Linked DNA regions of Siphonobacter curvatus. The protein of the gene in region 1 interacts with the protein of each later gene in a pairwise test. Links are inferred from orthologs where the notes say so. Each region holds a gene or a part of one and is shown on either strand. Other genes may lie near its edges.

The links.
Region 2: the proteins of eno (region 1) and rpe interact in binary tests that used the Escherichia coli proteins (3 or more experiments, as listed by UniProt). The link is inferred for Siphonobacter curvatus from one-to-one orthologs.

The regions. Positions count from the first base shown.
Region 1 is NZ_PTRA01000003.1:101,170-109,318, forward strand. The notes cover bases 3,358-6,335. They hold eno (phosphopyruvate hydratase), read right to left. Parts: upstream 5,498-6,335; coding sequence 4,217-5,497; downstream 3,358-4,216. Other genes in these bases: C5O19_RS17480 (low molecular weight protein-tyrosine-phosphatase), read right to left, coding at 3,358-3,436; C5O19_RS17485 (FtsB family cell division protein), read right to left, coding at 3,821-4,117; udk (uridine kinase), read right to left, coding at 5,671-6,335. Outside these bases: gliding motility-associated ABC transporter substrate-binding protein GldG, read left to right, coding at 1-866; gpmI (2,3-bisphosphoglycerate-independent phosphoglycerate mutase), read right to left, coding at 1,282-2,808; more of C5O19_RS17480, read right to left, coding at 2,918-3,357; more of udk, read right to left, coding at 6,336-6,342; C5O19_RS17500 (D-alanyl-D-alanine carboxypeptidase/D-alanyl-D-alanine-endopeptidase), read right to left, coding at 6,407-7,711; C5O19_RS17505 (T9SS type A sorting domain-containing protein), read right to left, coding at 7,828-8,149. UniProt on the Escherichia coli protein: Catalyzes the reversible conversion of 2-phosphoglycerate (2-PG) into phosphoenolpyruvate (PEP). It is essential for the degradation of carbohydrates via glycolysis.
Region 2 is NZ_PTRA01000001.1:2,450,644-2,458,667, forward strand. Bases 1-2,853 are described here. They hold rpe (ribulose-phosphate 3-epimerase), read left to right. Parts: upstream 1-1,022; coding sequence 1,023-1,685; downstream 1,686-2,853. Other genes in these bases: ligA (NAD-dependent DNA ligase LigA), read right to left, coding at 1-884; C5O19_RS10225 (TonB-dependent receptor), read right to left, coding at 1,883-2,853. In the rest of the region: more of C5O19_RS10225, read right to left, coding at 2,854-4,306; C5O19_RS10230 (hypothetical protein), read right to left, coding at 4,515-4,898; C5O19_RS10235 (MDR family MFS transporter), read left to right, coding at 5,041-6,459; cls (cardiolipin synthase), read right to left, coding at 6,503-7,966; C5O19_RS10245 (metal-dependent hydrolase), read right to left, coding at 7,969-8,024. UniProt on the Escherichia coli protein: Catalyzes the reversible epimerization of D-ribulose 5-phosphate to D-xylulose 5-phosphate.

The DNA.
Region 1 (8,149 bases):
TCATTGATCAGGTACAAACGGATTCCGTAGGCCGGGAAGGGGTCTATGCTCAGCCCACGAATCTGAAGCTGGACGAACTGTTGTTCCGGTACGGATTACGGGCTAATCCGGTTGTAGTGAAAGATTTACTGTCCGCCGAAATTCCACTGAATATTGGAACGATGGGCGATAAAGCCAACATTCAGCTCATGCCCTGGCGGTTTTATCCGTTACTGAATTCCTTCGGAAAATCGCCGATCACCCGAAATCTGGATGCGATATACGGACGCTACGTGGGGTCACTCGATACGGTCGGGGCGGAAGGCATTCGGAAAACGCCCTTGCTATTTACTTCTGCGTACACCCAAAGTCTGCACGCTCCGGCGGTGATTCCCTATAATGAGGCCGGCCGTAAACCCGATCCGACGCAGTACAACGGTGGACCGAAAGCGGTGGCGTATTTGTTGGAAGGGAAGTTCTCGTCGCTGTTCCGGAATCGCTTGTTACCCGACGACCCGCGAGCCAAGGGCTTTGCCCTGCAGGATCAGCCTTCAAAAATTGTGGTCGTTGCCGATGGAGATATGGCTCTCAATGACTTTGATCCAAAGCGGGAAGTACCCTTACCGCTGGGTTTCGACCGCTTCAGTCCGGATCGGCACGTGTACGCCAACAAGGACTTTATCCTGAATGCGATGGATTACATGCTTGATGATAACGGCGTTATTACCGCCCGTACCAAGGAGTTTAAACTTCGCCCCCTCGACAAAATACAGGTAGACGAAAACCGGACGGCTTGGCAGGTACTCAATTTGCTCGGTCCGCTGGTACTGATTGCTCTGTTGGGGGCAGGCTGGTACTTCTGGCGGCGGAAGGAATATGCGGTGTAGGGGAGTTTTGGCTTTAGAGTTTTGAGCGGCCGCCGCTGTGGTTTCCAGTTGTGATGGGCACAATCCGATAAAGTGAGCGGGGCGGGTTGTCCGTAGCATTTACTACGGATGCAGAAGTTGGTGTGCCTACCGGGCGGGACGCACCCATACCCCGCATTGCATACGGGGCTAAGCACATTGAACCCTTTCGGGGTTGATAAGCTGGATGAAGGAAGCGTCTCTTTTAGGTTTGTAATTCGAAAGCGATCTGAACGGGATTTGTAATCCCGTGCCTTGCCCGTGCAAACCAGCCGGATTTCTGATACCAAGCGTGAACAGCAAAGTTTTACTTCGCGATAGTTAACAGTAGAGGCATAAAAAAACGTCTGAACTTTACGTCCGGACGTTTTTTTATTTAAATAACGAAAACGAATGCCTACACCAACACGTCTCCCGTCATGATTTCGGGTTTTTCGATGCCCATTAGGGAAAGAATGGTTGGGGCGATGTCGCCGAGTTTTCCGTCTTTGATCGTTTTGTGATCATCGTCGAGTAAGATGCAGGGAACCAGGTTCAGGCTGTGCTGCGTATTGGGGCTACCGTCGTCGTTGATCATGTAATCCGCGTTGCCGTGGTCGGCCAGGACGATAACCGAATACCCACTGTTGCGGGCGGCGGTAACAACGGCGTTCAGCGACACATCTACTGATTCGCAGGCAGCAACTACGGCTTCAAAGCTACCCGTGTGGCCTACCATGTCCGGGTTGGCAAAGTTCAGACATACGAAATCCGCTTCTCCTTTTTCCAGTTCAGGAACTAAGGCATTCCGAACGTCGTAGACGGACATTTCGGGTTTCAGATCATATGTAGCTACTTTGGGCGACGGGCACAGAATCCGATTTTCTCCTTCGAAAGGTTCGTTACGACCTCCGGAGAAGAAGAAAGTGACGTGCGGATACTTCTCCGTTTCAGCAATCCGGATTTGTTTCTTGCCCGCTTTCGAGATGATTTCACCCAGTGTAGCGGGCAGGTTGGAATCGTCAAAAATCACATGAACACCCGTAAACGACTTATTATAGTTGGTCAGCGTCAGATACCGGATGTCGAGGGTATGCATACCGTATTCCGGGAAATTTTCCTGCGTTAAAGCTTTCGTGATTTCCTGCGGACGGTCGGTGCGGTAATTGAAACACAGAACGACGTCGCCCTCCTGAATAGTCGCAATCGGCTGACCATTTTCCGTCAATAAGATCGGCTTGATGAACTCATCCGTTACGCCTTCTGCGTAGGACTGGAGCATCGTTGGAATCAGCTGATCAGCGGGCGTTAGTTGGCCTACGCCTTTCACCATCACGTCATAGGCCAGCTTGATGCGTTCCCAACGATTGTCCCGGTCCATGGCGTAATACCGGCCCGTAACACTAGCAATTTTCCCAACGGAAGTCGGCAAAAAATGCTGTAGATCTGTTAAGTAGCCTACACCAGACTTAGGATCAGTATCCCGGCCATCGGTAAAGGCGTGGATGAATACGTCCTGCAAACCATTGTCTTTGGCAACGTTGCAAAGGGCTTTGAGGTGATTGATATGGGCGTGTACACCGCCATCGGAAACCAGTCCAATCAGGTGTACCGGTTTCTGGTTCGCCTTGGCGTATTCCAGAGCCTCTACCAATACGGGTTCGTGGCGAAGGGTATCCTGCTCGATGGCATCATTCAGCCGTACTAGACTTTGCTTAACGGTACGACCCGCTCCGAGGTTCATGTGACCTACTTCAGAGTTGCCAAACTGACCCACGGGCAAACCTACCGCCGGGCCGAAGGTGACGAGCGTAGAATGCGGATAATTCGCAAATAAGGAATCGTAGAAAGGCGTTTGAGCGGCAATGATCGCCGAACGGTCTTCTTCACCTTGTTTGGCAATGCCCCATCCGTCGAGGATGACTAAGAGAACTTTTTTGCTCACGATATTTAGGGGATGAGAATGGACCTATCAATGGAATTCGGAGCAAAGGTAATTTGAAGGAATCAGAATCGGGACAGAAGTTTATGAAAAGCGGCGGATAAAAGCCGCTCTAATCCTGGCGAGCCGTTAAGCCATGCTGCTCAACAATCCAGTCCAGTAGCTTCTTTGTACTGCGTTCGGCAATCTGGTATACTTCTTCAAAGGCTTCATCCGCCTCGTAATACGGATCGGGCAGGGAAGGAATGGTCATGCTGGACGAATCCACCAGTGGATCAAATTTCCGTAGGAGGAATACCTGCTCGTGACGGGGATACGCTCCGCTGAATTTGTAGGACATGGTTTGAATGTTATCAAAATTCGAATCATCCATGCCAATGATGTAATCAAAATCCACGAAATCGGACTTGCGAAGCTGCTTGGCCCGGTGATCGAGCTGCAGCCCATGCGACTCCGCATTGCGGCGGGTACGGTGATCGGGACGATTACCAATTTCGTAAGTACTCGTTGCCGCAGAATCGCAGTAAATCTGGTCGGATAGCCCGCGTTCTTCCACCGCTTTCTTGAACAAAGCTTCCGCCAGCGGCGAGCGGCAAATATTTCCTAGGCAAACAAAAAGAACGTTAATCATTGTATTGTTTTCAATGGGCAGTTTTCAATGCTGAAAAGAGATCAATTAGTATTTCCTGACTAGAAGGTGTTAATCTAAGGAGTATTATCCATAATGCTACTAAACCGGTAAGGCTCAGATCGTCTGGTAGACTCTTCGCTGTTTCAGATTTGTAATCTGGAACTTAGCAGCTATGCATTCGCAATACATGGGAGCTTTACGAATCGCTTTCGGATTGGCTAACCAGGCAGTTAAAGACTACTTAATGGTGGGTACAAGTTTGGAAATGTACACTAGTCGCCCTTCTGTAATCAAACCTCAGCCAATACTGCAGCCGACTCACGGAAACCTAACAAGTGTCAAACCTTAAACCTAATCTCAAACCTACCTAGAAACCTCAAACCCTCACTCCACCGGATTCCCCTGCTCATCCACCAGTACAAACACCTCTTCGTTTTCCTTTTTCATGTGGTACTTTTCCCGGGCAAACGTTTCCAGCGATGTGGGCGATTCGTTGATGGCTTTCCGCTCGTCGTGTACCCGGACGATTTCCTTTTCCATGAATTTCTTCTGCTCTTTTAACGCCACCAATTCACGACTCATTTCCCACTGTTTGAAGGGGCTGTAGTCGCTAATACAAATCATCACGAACCAGACGATTCCGGCCAGGATACGAAATTGAGAGGGCTTGAAACGAGACATAGTCGAGAGGGGATTACACCTTTGTAACAAAAAAATGGGCTATGGGTTTAAGTTCTCCGAAAAGAACCCAAGCCCATAGCCCAAAAGACTGCCAGCGAATTAGAACGCTTTCAAGCCGGGGAAGTACGCTGAATCGCCCAGTTCTTCTTCGATCCGGATCAATTGGTTGTATTTCGCCATACGGTCGGAACGAGAAGCAGAACCCGTTTTGATTTGACCCGTGTTCAGAGCAACGGCCAGATCAGAAATGGTAGCATCTTCGGTCTCGCCCGAACGGTGCGACATGATGTTGTTGTAGCTGTTACGCTTGCCGAGGTTTACGGTATCGATCGTTTCGGTAAGTGAACCAATTTGGTTTACTTTCACCAGTACAGCGTTGGCTACACCTTTTTCGATACCCATTTCCAGACGCTTCACGTTGGTTACGAACAAGTCGTCACCCACCAGCTGCGTTTTTGAACCGATGCTGTCGGTAAGAGCTTTCCAGCCATCCCAATCGTCTTCGGCCATACCGTCTTCGATGGAGATGATGGGGTATTTGTTGACCCATTCCGTCCAGTAAGAAACCAGTTCAGAAGACGTCAATTCGTCTTTCGTTGATTTCTTGAAGATATATTTACCCGTTTCTGCGTTGTAGAGTTCAGATACGGCAGCATCCATGGCGATGAATACGTCTTCGCCCGGACGGTAACCAGCTTTTTCAATCGCCTGTAATACCGTTTCCAGCGCTTCTACGTTCGACTGAATGTTCGGAGCAAAACCACCTTCGTCACCTACGTTGGTTGAGTACCCTTTTGATTTCAGTACACCTTTCAGGGCGTGGAATACTTCCGTTCCCATACGGAGGGATTGCGAGAACGTTTCTGCTTTAGCCGGAACAACCATAAACTCCTGGAAGTCGATCGCGTTATCAGCGTGAGCACCACCGTTGATGATGTTCATCATCGGTACGGGCAGCGTGTTGGCGTTAACACCACCGATGTAACGGAACAGGGGCAGACCCGCTTCCTGAGCCGCCGCCTTAGCGATTGCCAGCGACACGCCTAAAATGGCGTTAGCTCCGAGTTTGCTTTTGTTGGGCGTACCGTCCAACTCGATCATGATTTTGTCGATCATGTTCTGCTCGAATACAGAAATACCAAGAATTTCAGGGTAGATCAGTTCATTGACGTTTTCAACGGCTTTCAACACGCCTTTACCTAAGTATACAGACTTGTCGTCGTCGCGAAGTTCAACCGCCTCGTGAACGCCCGTAGAAGCTCCGGAAGGTACAGCAGCCCGACCCAGGAAGCCATTTTCGGTGCGAACGTCTACTTCAACGGTTGGGTTGCCACGCGAATCCAGAATCTGGCGAGCGTGTACGTACTGAATCGTACTCATAGAAGAGAAAAGTTTATGGTGATTTCCTGTCGTGAAAAGAGATGAAAGAGGGAAGGCAAGTGACCTTCGCGAACCACGTCCGCTTTCTTTGATCCCGCAAAATGCCCTGCAAAGTAACGCATTTTGCCAGTGGTCTGAAAGTCCTGAAAAATCAATTTTCCGGAGAAGCCTTTTTACCGAGCCTGTTCAGGGTCAATTGTACCCAGATTTGAGCTTCCTGACGTAGTAATCAGCATTCTTAGATAATGGACCAGCAAGTCCAACCCTTTTTCGAAGTGTTCGTTATTGGGAATGACAATATCCGCCTGAGCCCGGAAGGGTTTGATGTATTTCTGATAGGTCGGTTTGACGTGGTGCTCCCAGCGGTATAATACATCGTTGATGTCGTAGCCTCGCTCTTCGGCATCACGACGAATCCGGCGGTTTAGCTTCACCTTGTTTTTAGCATCGATGAAGACTTTCAGATCCAGCATGTTCGCGATTTCTTCGAAGTAAAATACGAAAATACCTTCCACGACAATGATGGGCGAAGGTTGGAACGTCAGCATGGCCGGAACAATCTCCGGGTTGTTGAACGTGTACTCCAGTTTTTCCACCAGTTTCCCTTCCCGCAGGTCGTGAATGTGCTGAGCGTACTGCTGAAAATCAATGGACTCGGGAAGATCAAAGTTATGGACACCGTGCCGGTCCAGCGGAATTTCGTGCCGGGGCCGGTAGTAGTTATCCTGTGAAATTAATGTGATTTGTTCCTGGGGAAAAGCCGCTAAAAGGCTTTTCAAAAACAACGTTTTACCCGACGCACTACCACCCGTAATGCCAACAATGAAAGGTTTTTGGGACTGCATGTATTGTGGATTTCCGCGACAAAAGTACGCAAGAAATACGGATAATAGACACGCAACCCTTGCTTCAATACTGCTCGTGAATGGCCGTGAGTACGCGTTCAACTTCCTTACGTACCTCACTCGTGGGTCGGTTGAAGTTATTATTCATAAAACTGACCAGCAACGTTTTACCCGTTTTGGTCAGCAAATAGCCACTCAGGTTATAGCAGGTAGATAGCGAACCCGTCTTCCCAAACAGGTACGGTTTCCGATCGGCGGAGCGGTAACTATTCCTGAGTGTACCGCTTTGTCCACCCACGGCCAGTAGCGGAAAAAGCCGCTCGCGGGGCACTTCGGCGAGTAGTTTTTCCAGTAACGCCACGATACTGCGGGGCGTGAAGAGATTATACCGGGAAAGACCCGAACCGTCTACCCAGTGTGGAGCATCGGGCAGATCCCTTAGGTGGTTGTTGAGCATGTAATCAATCGCTGTACCGGGATCGAAAGGCTGTTCGAGTTTGGCACAAACGAGTAGGAGAATCTGCTCGGCCAGGAAATTATCCGATGGCTGAAGCATGCGTTTAAAAAGCGTATCACTCGCTACCGAACGCAGGGGCTGGTATACCTTCGACGTAAAAGCCGGTAAAGGAGTAATGGGTTTTTGCAGCGTATCACTGAGTAACTGCAGCGTTACTTCCGTCGAAGTCCGGAAAGGTACGTCCTGCTCATACCGCAGGGGAATCGGTGCCTTCGTACCGTAAAAGAGGTTTTCGGTTTCCGCCCTGCGAACCTGAAAATCCCGATGCAACGTATCCAGTGTATACCGGAATTGGCTGGGATTAGCCTGTACTGTTTGGTCCGATTTTCGGGTAAACCGGACGACATTGCCGTATAGGGGAAGGCTGGTTCGTTCGGCTTGGTAATAGTCGTTGTAATCATCCCAGGCCCAGCCGGGTCCGTAGGGTTTAAGGAGCGGGTTGCCGGGCCAGAAGTACAGCTTTTCCGAACGGGATTGCAGAAAATCCACCACCTTGGTACTCGGCAGATTGGGATTGAGCAGCGAAGGATCCCCCGTACCCCAGAAGATTAGTGAATCCTGCTGAACGACGTATCGCAGGGCTTCGATGGAATCGCCCAGCATTTTCATTCCCGCATAAAAAGTAAAAAGCTTAGTGTTGGATGCGGGTACAAAATAGCGTTCGGCATTGTGCTGGTAGACCACCTTGCGGGTATCCGCGTCCAGAATCATCAGTCCGGCGTGGTGATGCTGAAACGCGTTCGACTGCCAGAGCGTATCCAGCGAAGTAAGCGAGGACCGCTGACGACTTACGCGGCAGGAAGACTGCCCAAGCAGGACTAGGCAAAGGAGGCAATACCAGAGAAATTTCATGGGAGAAAGGGTAATTCGTGCCTTAAAGGTACGCGTCACCAGGTTAAAGAAGAGCGTTAGAAGCACAAAAAAGCCGGGTGAGATAAGGCACCCGGCTTTTGGTAACGTATTGGTTTTTATTTGGCAATCACGACCCGTCGGGTAATGACTTCGGCGTCCGTCTGGAAGCGAATCAGGTACGTACCCGCGGGCAGATTTGTCAGCGACAAGCGTTCCCGCAAGGAACCTGGATTGGCGATGGTTTTCTGATAAAGCGATTGGCCAAACAGGTTCGTGACTGAAAGACCTAAAGATTGGGTGACTGAAGGAAAGTCCGCTTCCACCAAAAATTCACCCGTATTACTAGGGTTTGGAGATACCGCTATCATGGCCCGTTGCAGCGTAGGCTCTACCGAAGTAACGACCGGTTTTGCCCGTTGAATATACAAATTATCGATG
Region 2 (8,024 bases), on another replicon or contig:
TCCCGTTGCTGAGCGAAGGAATTGACTTTAATGACAATCCCATCGGTATTTAAAGGCAGATCGAAACGCTTGGTTTCCCATTCGTTGATGTAAGCCAGTACTTCCTGAATCGAGGAGCATTTTCGCCAGGTTTGCGACACGTTAAATCCCCAGCGTTGCAGGGCCAGTAAGCTCTCTTCGTGCGTGCTGAAAATTTCTGTATCGGCCAGGAACGTATACAGGTAACAATCCAGTCGGCGACGGGCCACTTCCGCGGAATCCTGTAATTTGAACGTTCCAGCAGCGGCATTACGGGGATTCATCAGCGGTTCTTCGCCAATGTCCACACGTTCCTGATTGAGCTTATTGAACGAAAGCAACGGCATGAAGCCTTCGCCACGTACTTCAAAAATTGGCGGCAAATCTTCGGCTTCGATGTGGTGCGGCAGAGTTCGCAGGGTTCGCACGTTATTGGTAATGTCATCCCCCCGCGTTCCGTCCCCCCGGGTGACACCCGTGGTCAGCAGCCCGTTTTCGTAGCGGATGGACAGGGAAATACCATCGAATTTCTGTTCGCAAATGAATTCAACGTCTTCCTCAGGAATGATTTTACGAATGCGTTCCTCCCAGTCCAGAATTTCCTGTTCGTTGTACGTATTCGACAACGACAGCATCGGATACCGATGGAATACGGTTGCAAATTCTTTGGAAACGGTACCCCCGACGTTCTGCGTGGGCGAGCCTTTGTGCTTGAATTGCGGGTACTCTAATTCGAGCTGCGTCAACTCCCGCAAAAGGGCGTCGAACTCAAAATCAGATACTTCAGAAACGGCGTCCTGATAATATCGGTTATTTAAATACTGAAGACGTTCGGTTAGTTCGTCAATTCGTTGCTGAGGAGTCATGCGTACGGTTACTAAGGGACCGTTTTCAGTGCGACGCGTGACGGTTTTATCTACCCTAAACGCAGTCTTTGCCCACTGGAAACTGATTTTATACAAAGGTCTAAAACTTTCGCATACAGAAAAATTTACCTTTGCTCCATGAAAACGCCTTTAATCGCTCCTTCGATACTTGCCTCTGATTTTGCGAACCTGCAACGTGAAATCGAAATGCTCAACCGCTCCGAAGCCGACTGGATTCACGTGGACGTCATGGATGGGGTCTTTGTCCCCAATATTTCTTTTGGTTTTCCAGTGGTCGAAGCCGTCAAACGCTACGCCCAGAAACCCCTCGACGTGCATCTGATGATTACGCAGCCCGAACGATACATCGAGACCTTTCAAAAAGCCGGAGCCGATCGCATTACGGTTCATTATGAAGCCTGTACGCACCTGCACCGTACCATTCAGCAGATTAAAGATGCGGGTTGTCAGGCGGGCGTGGCTCTTAATCCGCATACGCCCGTTTTCCTGCTGGAGGATATTCTGGAAGAGCTGGACCTAGTACTGATTATGTCCGTGAATCCGGGTTTTGGTGGACAGAAATTTATCCAACGGACGTACGAGAAAATCAACCGTCTGTCGGAATTACGCTATACGCTTAACCCGCAGTTACTCATTGAAGTAGACGGCGGGGTGAATGCGGGGAATGCCCGAAAGCTGGTAGAACACGGGGCAGATGTACTCGTCGCCGGAAACTTTGTTTTTTCCGCGGAAAGCCCGGAAGTAGTGATTGCTGATTTGAAGAAGGACGCGGCGTTGTAATTAATTCAAAAGAAAACGGCTTCAATCAAAAGGGTTGAACGAAACAAACTGACACTACGGCTCTTCCTCGCAACTACAGCGAATGCCGAAGAACCGTAGGTTCGACCCATTCTCTAATGGTTAGGTTTTAGCCCAACCCCCTCAAACGCAAAGAAGGACGAGCGAATGCCCGTCCTTCTTTGTGCTTAATATTCCTTCTAAATCTTCACTTCAAACGGAATAATCAACTTAAAGCTCAAATTCCGGCCCATATTGAATACCCCAGCTCGACCCGTTCGTGGATTGACTTCCAGGTATTTCAAACGACTTTGGTGTGACTGATACGCTACATCAAAAACGTTATTAGCCGAGAAGTAGAAGGATGCCAGCGTTCGTTTGTTTTTCGTTACGATGTCCGTACCCAATCCGATATTCACGAGTTGGTACCCCGGTGTCGCGGTTTCCGTACCGTAAGCAGCCAGAAAGCGATTCTGTTTCTGCGTTACTTCCAGATCCACGGTCAGGTACAGATTCCGTAGAAAATCCCGGTACCGATCTTTCGTCAGTTTTACCTGCGAAATCCAGCGGGGAGCGGGCATGAACGGCAAATATTTAGCTTCCTCTTCGCGGGCCGAGAGATTGTCCCCGAATACCGCTGAGTAACTCTGCGTAATACTAAACCAGCGAGCCGCCTGCGGATTGAACGTTACCGTACCTTCCATACCCCGAAGCCGGGCATTGCCCTGAGCGTAGCGGTAAATGGGAACGTTGCCATTGTACAGCGTATCTTGACCGTTGGGTTTCTGTACCCGTTCGGAGTACGTGTAGTTTTGAATCGAGTTCTGGAAGACGCTCAGATCCACGTACCAGTTTTTGTCTTCGTACGTCAATCCTAAATCGCCCTGATAGGCCACTTCCGGCACGGCGTCGAGCTTACCGATTTCATAGCGGAAGGTCCCGGCGTGAATGCCGTTTGACGAAAGCTCGGGTACAGTAGGTGCCCGAAAACCCCGCGAACCATTCACCCGTACGGCTAATTTTTCGGTCAGGTTATACACGCCACCTAGACTGGCCGATACGTTCTGGTAGTTTTTATCAAAGCCCGCAAAACGCTCACTGCCCGCACCCTGCGGCGTTACCTGGAAATTACCGTCCGGATCAATGTATAGTTTGCCAATGTCGAGTAAGCGAATGTCATACCGCACCCCGCCGGAAAGCTTCAGCCGATCGTAGCTCTTCTTGGCGAACAGGAATACACCGTTGTCGAAGAGGTTGTAGTTCGGATACAGTACCTGAAAACCCTGATTGTCCAATCGCTGGAACATCCCGTTGGTACCGACGTTCACCTCCCAGTTATTCTTGGCCGCGAAGTTGTACCGCACATCGTAGTAATTGGTGTACAGGTACAAGTCCAGTTGCGACTCCCAAGGACGGGTCACATCTCCGTACTCGCTACGGCGGTTTCGGGCCATACTCACGACCGCCGTAGCTGATGAGCCATTGGCGAAATTGACCAGGTTATTCCAGGAAAGTTTTTCGTTAATGAGCTTTTGCGAGTTGTACGGAATGAAATTGCGACTGTTGAGTTCGTCATTCGTAACCGGTCGGTCTACTACTTCGCCGATCCCATTAACGCTCGCCGTTGTAAAGCGCCCCGACGCATCGCGGGTACCATTGATGATGTTGTATTTCTGGAACGTCCGCAGGAAGTGAATGCGGGAATAACCCCACTTTTTATTTAAACCAAAATAGCCGTTGAAATTGATTGGCTCGGTAAAATTGGAGGCGAACACGCGATCGTCGTACGCATTGCGGTAATTCTTGGTGGACTTTGTTGAAGCCTGAGCCAGCCAGACAAATCCGTTTTTGTTGCCCGCGATCTGAGCCGAGATTCCGTAGAGATTATTATTCGTCTGATAGTTACTCAGGATTCGACCCACCATTTTGCCTTCCTCGATCGGACGCGGCGACAATACGGACATTACGCCTCCTAACCCATCGGAACCGTACATTAGTGAACCGGCTCCTCGGATGATTTCGTAACGATCAATCGAATACTCATCAATCTGGATGCTGTGCTCTTCACCCCACTGGTTATCCTCCTGCCGTACGCCGTCGTGCATGGTAATTACCCGGTTGAAGCCCAACCCCCGAATGATGGGCTTACTCAGCCCCGCTCCAGTCGATACCTGCGACATGCCGGGTAGTTTAGCCACGGCATCGATCAGGTTGGTCGAAGACTGCTGTAATAACCGCAACTGCGTAATGGCTGCAATCGGAATGGGGCTTTCCTTGATTACTGTTTTCGTGGATGATCCCGAAACAATCACTTCTTCGAGCGACTGAGCGGCGTTTTCCATCACAAAATCCTTAGTCGTTGCACCATCCACGGTCACTTTTTCAATCACCGTCCGGTGGGATACGTAGCTAACCTGCACCGTAAACGTGCCCTTGGGCAGATTAGAGATTTTGTAGGCACCGTTTACGTCGGAAGTGGCTCCCACGCGTAATTCCGGAATGTATACCGTCGCACCCACGACGGTTTCGTTATCTTCCCGGTGAATCACTTTACCGGAAAGGGTATTCTGAGCAAACAGGCTTCCTGAAAGCAGAAAGCAGAAGAAGAAGAAAATATTTTTCATCGAGTGTTTTTGCGGGAAAAATGGACCATACAGGCCTACGCACACCCCAAGGCATGGGAACTGCACGCGATGCTACCTGCTAGGATACAAAAAGAAAGAAAGGAGAAATCTTGGACTAAACTGACGTGCAAAGACATACGATCTCCTGCGGAGCCGGTACACCTCTACGTTAGGCCTGAATAGCCAACCATTTCGAAAATGAGTTACACTAGGCCGCGGGTGGACCTCGGAGGGAGTAATAGAGGAATTCACCAATCGGCGTAATTCCTTGGTAGAAAAGCGTAAAAACCGGACTTAATTCAATTTCCCAAGTCTGAAAATCAATCGATTCAACACTCGGCAGATCCAGTACGGGATTGGACACCGCATCCAGTAACAGCAACTCCAGTGACGTGTGGGAGTTGGGCTGAATGGGCCCTTTCGTCTTCGATCGGAAGGGGTGAGCGTGAGAAATAATCCGTCCATCGGCCAGTCGGTGCCCGTGCCGGAACACTACGCCATTGACGAGCATTACCGTAAACAGGCCGAGAAAAAATCTCGCGACCGTCAGCCGGTACAGGCTTCGCCAGGAAGATTGCGTAGTTACGTTCACAGGGAAGGTTTCAAATCAGGGACGATGTGTTACAAAAATAGAAAAGCTTTTCATATTTGGTTTGTAGTTGAGGCTTAATAGTTGACTGTGGAAGGATTTTTTCGGATTTAGCTTCGACTACCGGATGAATGTATAGCGATTTATGAAGAATACTATTTCCCTGATTATCCCTTTAATGCTGGGAACACTGATGGCAGGCATTGACAGCAGTATTGTGAATGTCTCCTTACCCACCATGAGTCGGGAGTTTGGGGTAAACGTCGATGAGATTGAATGGGTCATTACCATTTACATGCTGGGCTTTTGTATTTTCATGCCCCTGACAAACTGGCTGCGATTGCGGATTGGTTTTTATAAACTCTATCTGGGAAGCTTACTGCTGTTTATCTTAGGTTCGCTGGGCTGTGCCCTTTCCACTACCCTGCCCGAACTCATTACGGCCCGAGCCTTTCAGGCCTTCGGCGGGGGGTCGCTCTCTCCCACAGCCATGGCAATTTTGACAACCGTGTTTCCAGCTAACGAACGCGGTAAAGTCATGGGATGGTGGTCGCTGGGAGGCATTACGGGTCCGGCGATCGGGCCTACGCTGGGTGGTTTGCTGACGGAATATTTCGGCTGGACTTCCATCTTCTACATTAACCTGCCCATTGGCATCCTGGCTATTGCACTGGCTATGCGGTCACTGAAGTTTCTAGACCGTAGTCGGGATACCAGCATTCATTTCGATCTGAGTGGTTTTGCTCTGTTTACGCTATTTATTCTGCTGTTTCAGTTTGCCATTGCCCAGTTTTCCAGCCAAGGATTCGGGTCTTTGCAGGTATGGTTGCCTCTAGTGCTTTCCTTAGTAGCCCTGGGCGTATTTATCAAACGCAGCTATCATCGGCCCGGAGCCTTATTTGATCTTAGCATTTTTGAGCGACCGACGTACGTGTACTGCGTGCTGATTACGGTACTTCGCTCTATCGCTCTGTTCGGTGGCTTATTTCTGTTACCGTTCTTACTCCAGGGTTATCTGAAATTTTCTGAACTGGAATCCGGACTGATGATTCTGCCCAACTCCATCATGATGGCGATTTTTACGCCACTCGCGGGGAATCTCTCGGATAAGTACGGCCCCAAACGTTTTGTCATGGCGGGGCTGGGACTGGTGGCTCTTTCCATGTTCCTGTTCTCGCAAATCAATGAGCCCATGGTGTGGTATGTACTTCTCTCCATGATGATTCGGGGAATTGGACTGGGTCTCTTGATTACGCCGCTGACCGCTACCGCCATGAATGCTGTACTCCCCAATCAGGTGACGCCCGCCTCTTCGGTGTATACGCTCATTCAGCAACTCAGTGGCTCTATCGGCATCGCTTTTAGCGGGATGATTCAGCAATTTATCTACCAGTATTACATCAGCCGGAATACGTCGGAAATGCTATCTGAACACTACTCCATTCAGTATGTATTCATGATTTCAGGGTCGCTGGTGGCTCTCGGTATTTTTATCGCTACCAAGTTGCCCCGGTATAAAGCCAAACTGCCGCAAAATAATGAGCAACTGTCAGTGAATCCTTAAGCTTTCTAAATCAGTATGGATCACTCCACACTTAGCCCTTATCCTACAGTAAAGGTGAAATCATGCGGGCTACTTTTTCCAGCATTTTCTTCCAGACTGGTCGCTGTAGCCACTGACTAGGATCGAGCCGTTCAGCGTCCTGTATGTCTTCGTAAAAGATATTACGCAGGTATTCGGACACCTGAGCGTCGTAGAGAAAGGCGTTCACTTCGAAATTGAGTTCGAAACTTCGAAAATCCATATTGGCCGTTCCGATCGAAGACAGTAAGCCATCGGCCACGAGGGTCTTGGCGTGAACGAAGCCCTTCTGGTACCGGTAAATTTCCACGCCTACCCGCAGCAAATCCTCGTAATACGACTGAGCGGCCGTATTGACCAGCCAGGAATCCGAAATGCCCGGTACGAGTAATTTGATTTTTACACCACTCAAAGCCGCCACAATCAGGGCATCCAGCAGACTGTCTCCCGGTATGAAATAAGGCGTCGTAATCAGGATTTCGTTTCGGGCCAGATTAATCGCCTGTAACAGCGAAAAGAGAATACTGGGCTGAACGGAATCGGGACCGCTGGAAGCAATCTGTACCAGAGCGTTCGTCTGTGACGCTTCGGGTTCACAGAAAAACTCGGGTTCGGGCATGAGCGATTGTCCGGCACAAAAATTCCAGTCGCAGAGAAAAATATACTGTAAATAGTACGTCCCCGGTCCGTCGATTCGCAGATGCGTATCTCGCCAGTACAGCTTATTTGAATTGGGGTTTTGATACCGATCCGAGATATTAATTCCCCCGGTAAAAGCCGTACTCCCGTCAATCACAATAATTTTCCGGTGATTGCGGTAATTCAGTCGGTTGGCTAGAGCGATGAATATAATACGGTAAAAGGGATACGCCTCCACGCCCGCCGCCCGCAGTTCCGGTACCAATGTGCGGCGAATGGAGCGGCTACCAAAATCATCATAAATAAATCGAACCTGTACACCCTGTCGGGCTTTTTCGATCAGCACGTCCTTGATCGCATTTCCAATGGTATCATCCTCAAAAATGTAGTACTCGATGTGAATGTGATGCCTGGCTGCCCGCAAGGCTTTCAGAATTTCAGGAAATGTTTCTTCACCGTTGCGAAGGACTTTGATGTCATTGTTAGCCGTTAACGGACTGATGTTATCGTTGAGAAGTAAATACGCCAGTTCGCGGTACTGCTGCACGGCCTCATGGTCCGTTTCGAGGTTATTACGGGTAACCCGGGTTATCTGAGCGTAGAGCTTCTTGAGGAGTTGATCATCGTCGAAAAGTTTCTTACTGTACAGACTACGGGTCCGATAGTTCAGTCCTACCGAGAAGTATAGAATCATGCCGACAACGGGCAGAAAAACCGTTAAGAGCAGATACGCCAGCGTTTTCGTACTGGTCCGGGTGTCATAAATGATGCGTACACAAGTGGCAGCTACGATCAAACCGTAGATTAATTCGCCAATGAGCAGCCAGTCAATTTCTTCCAGTAAGGTCATACTTAATACTTCTCAAGGTTACCCGTTTCGCCCTTGATCCGGCGGAACATTTGCTGAA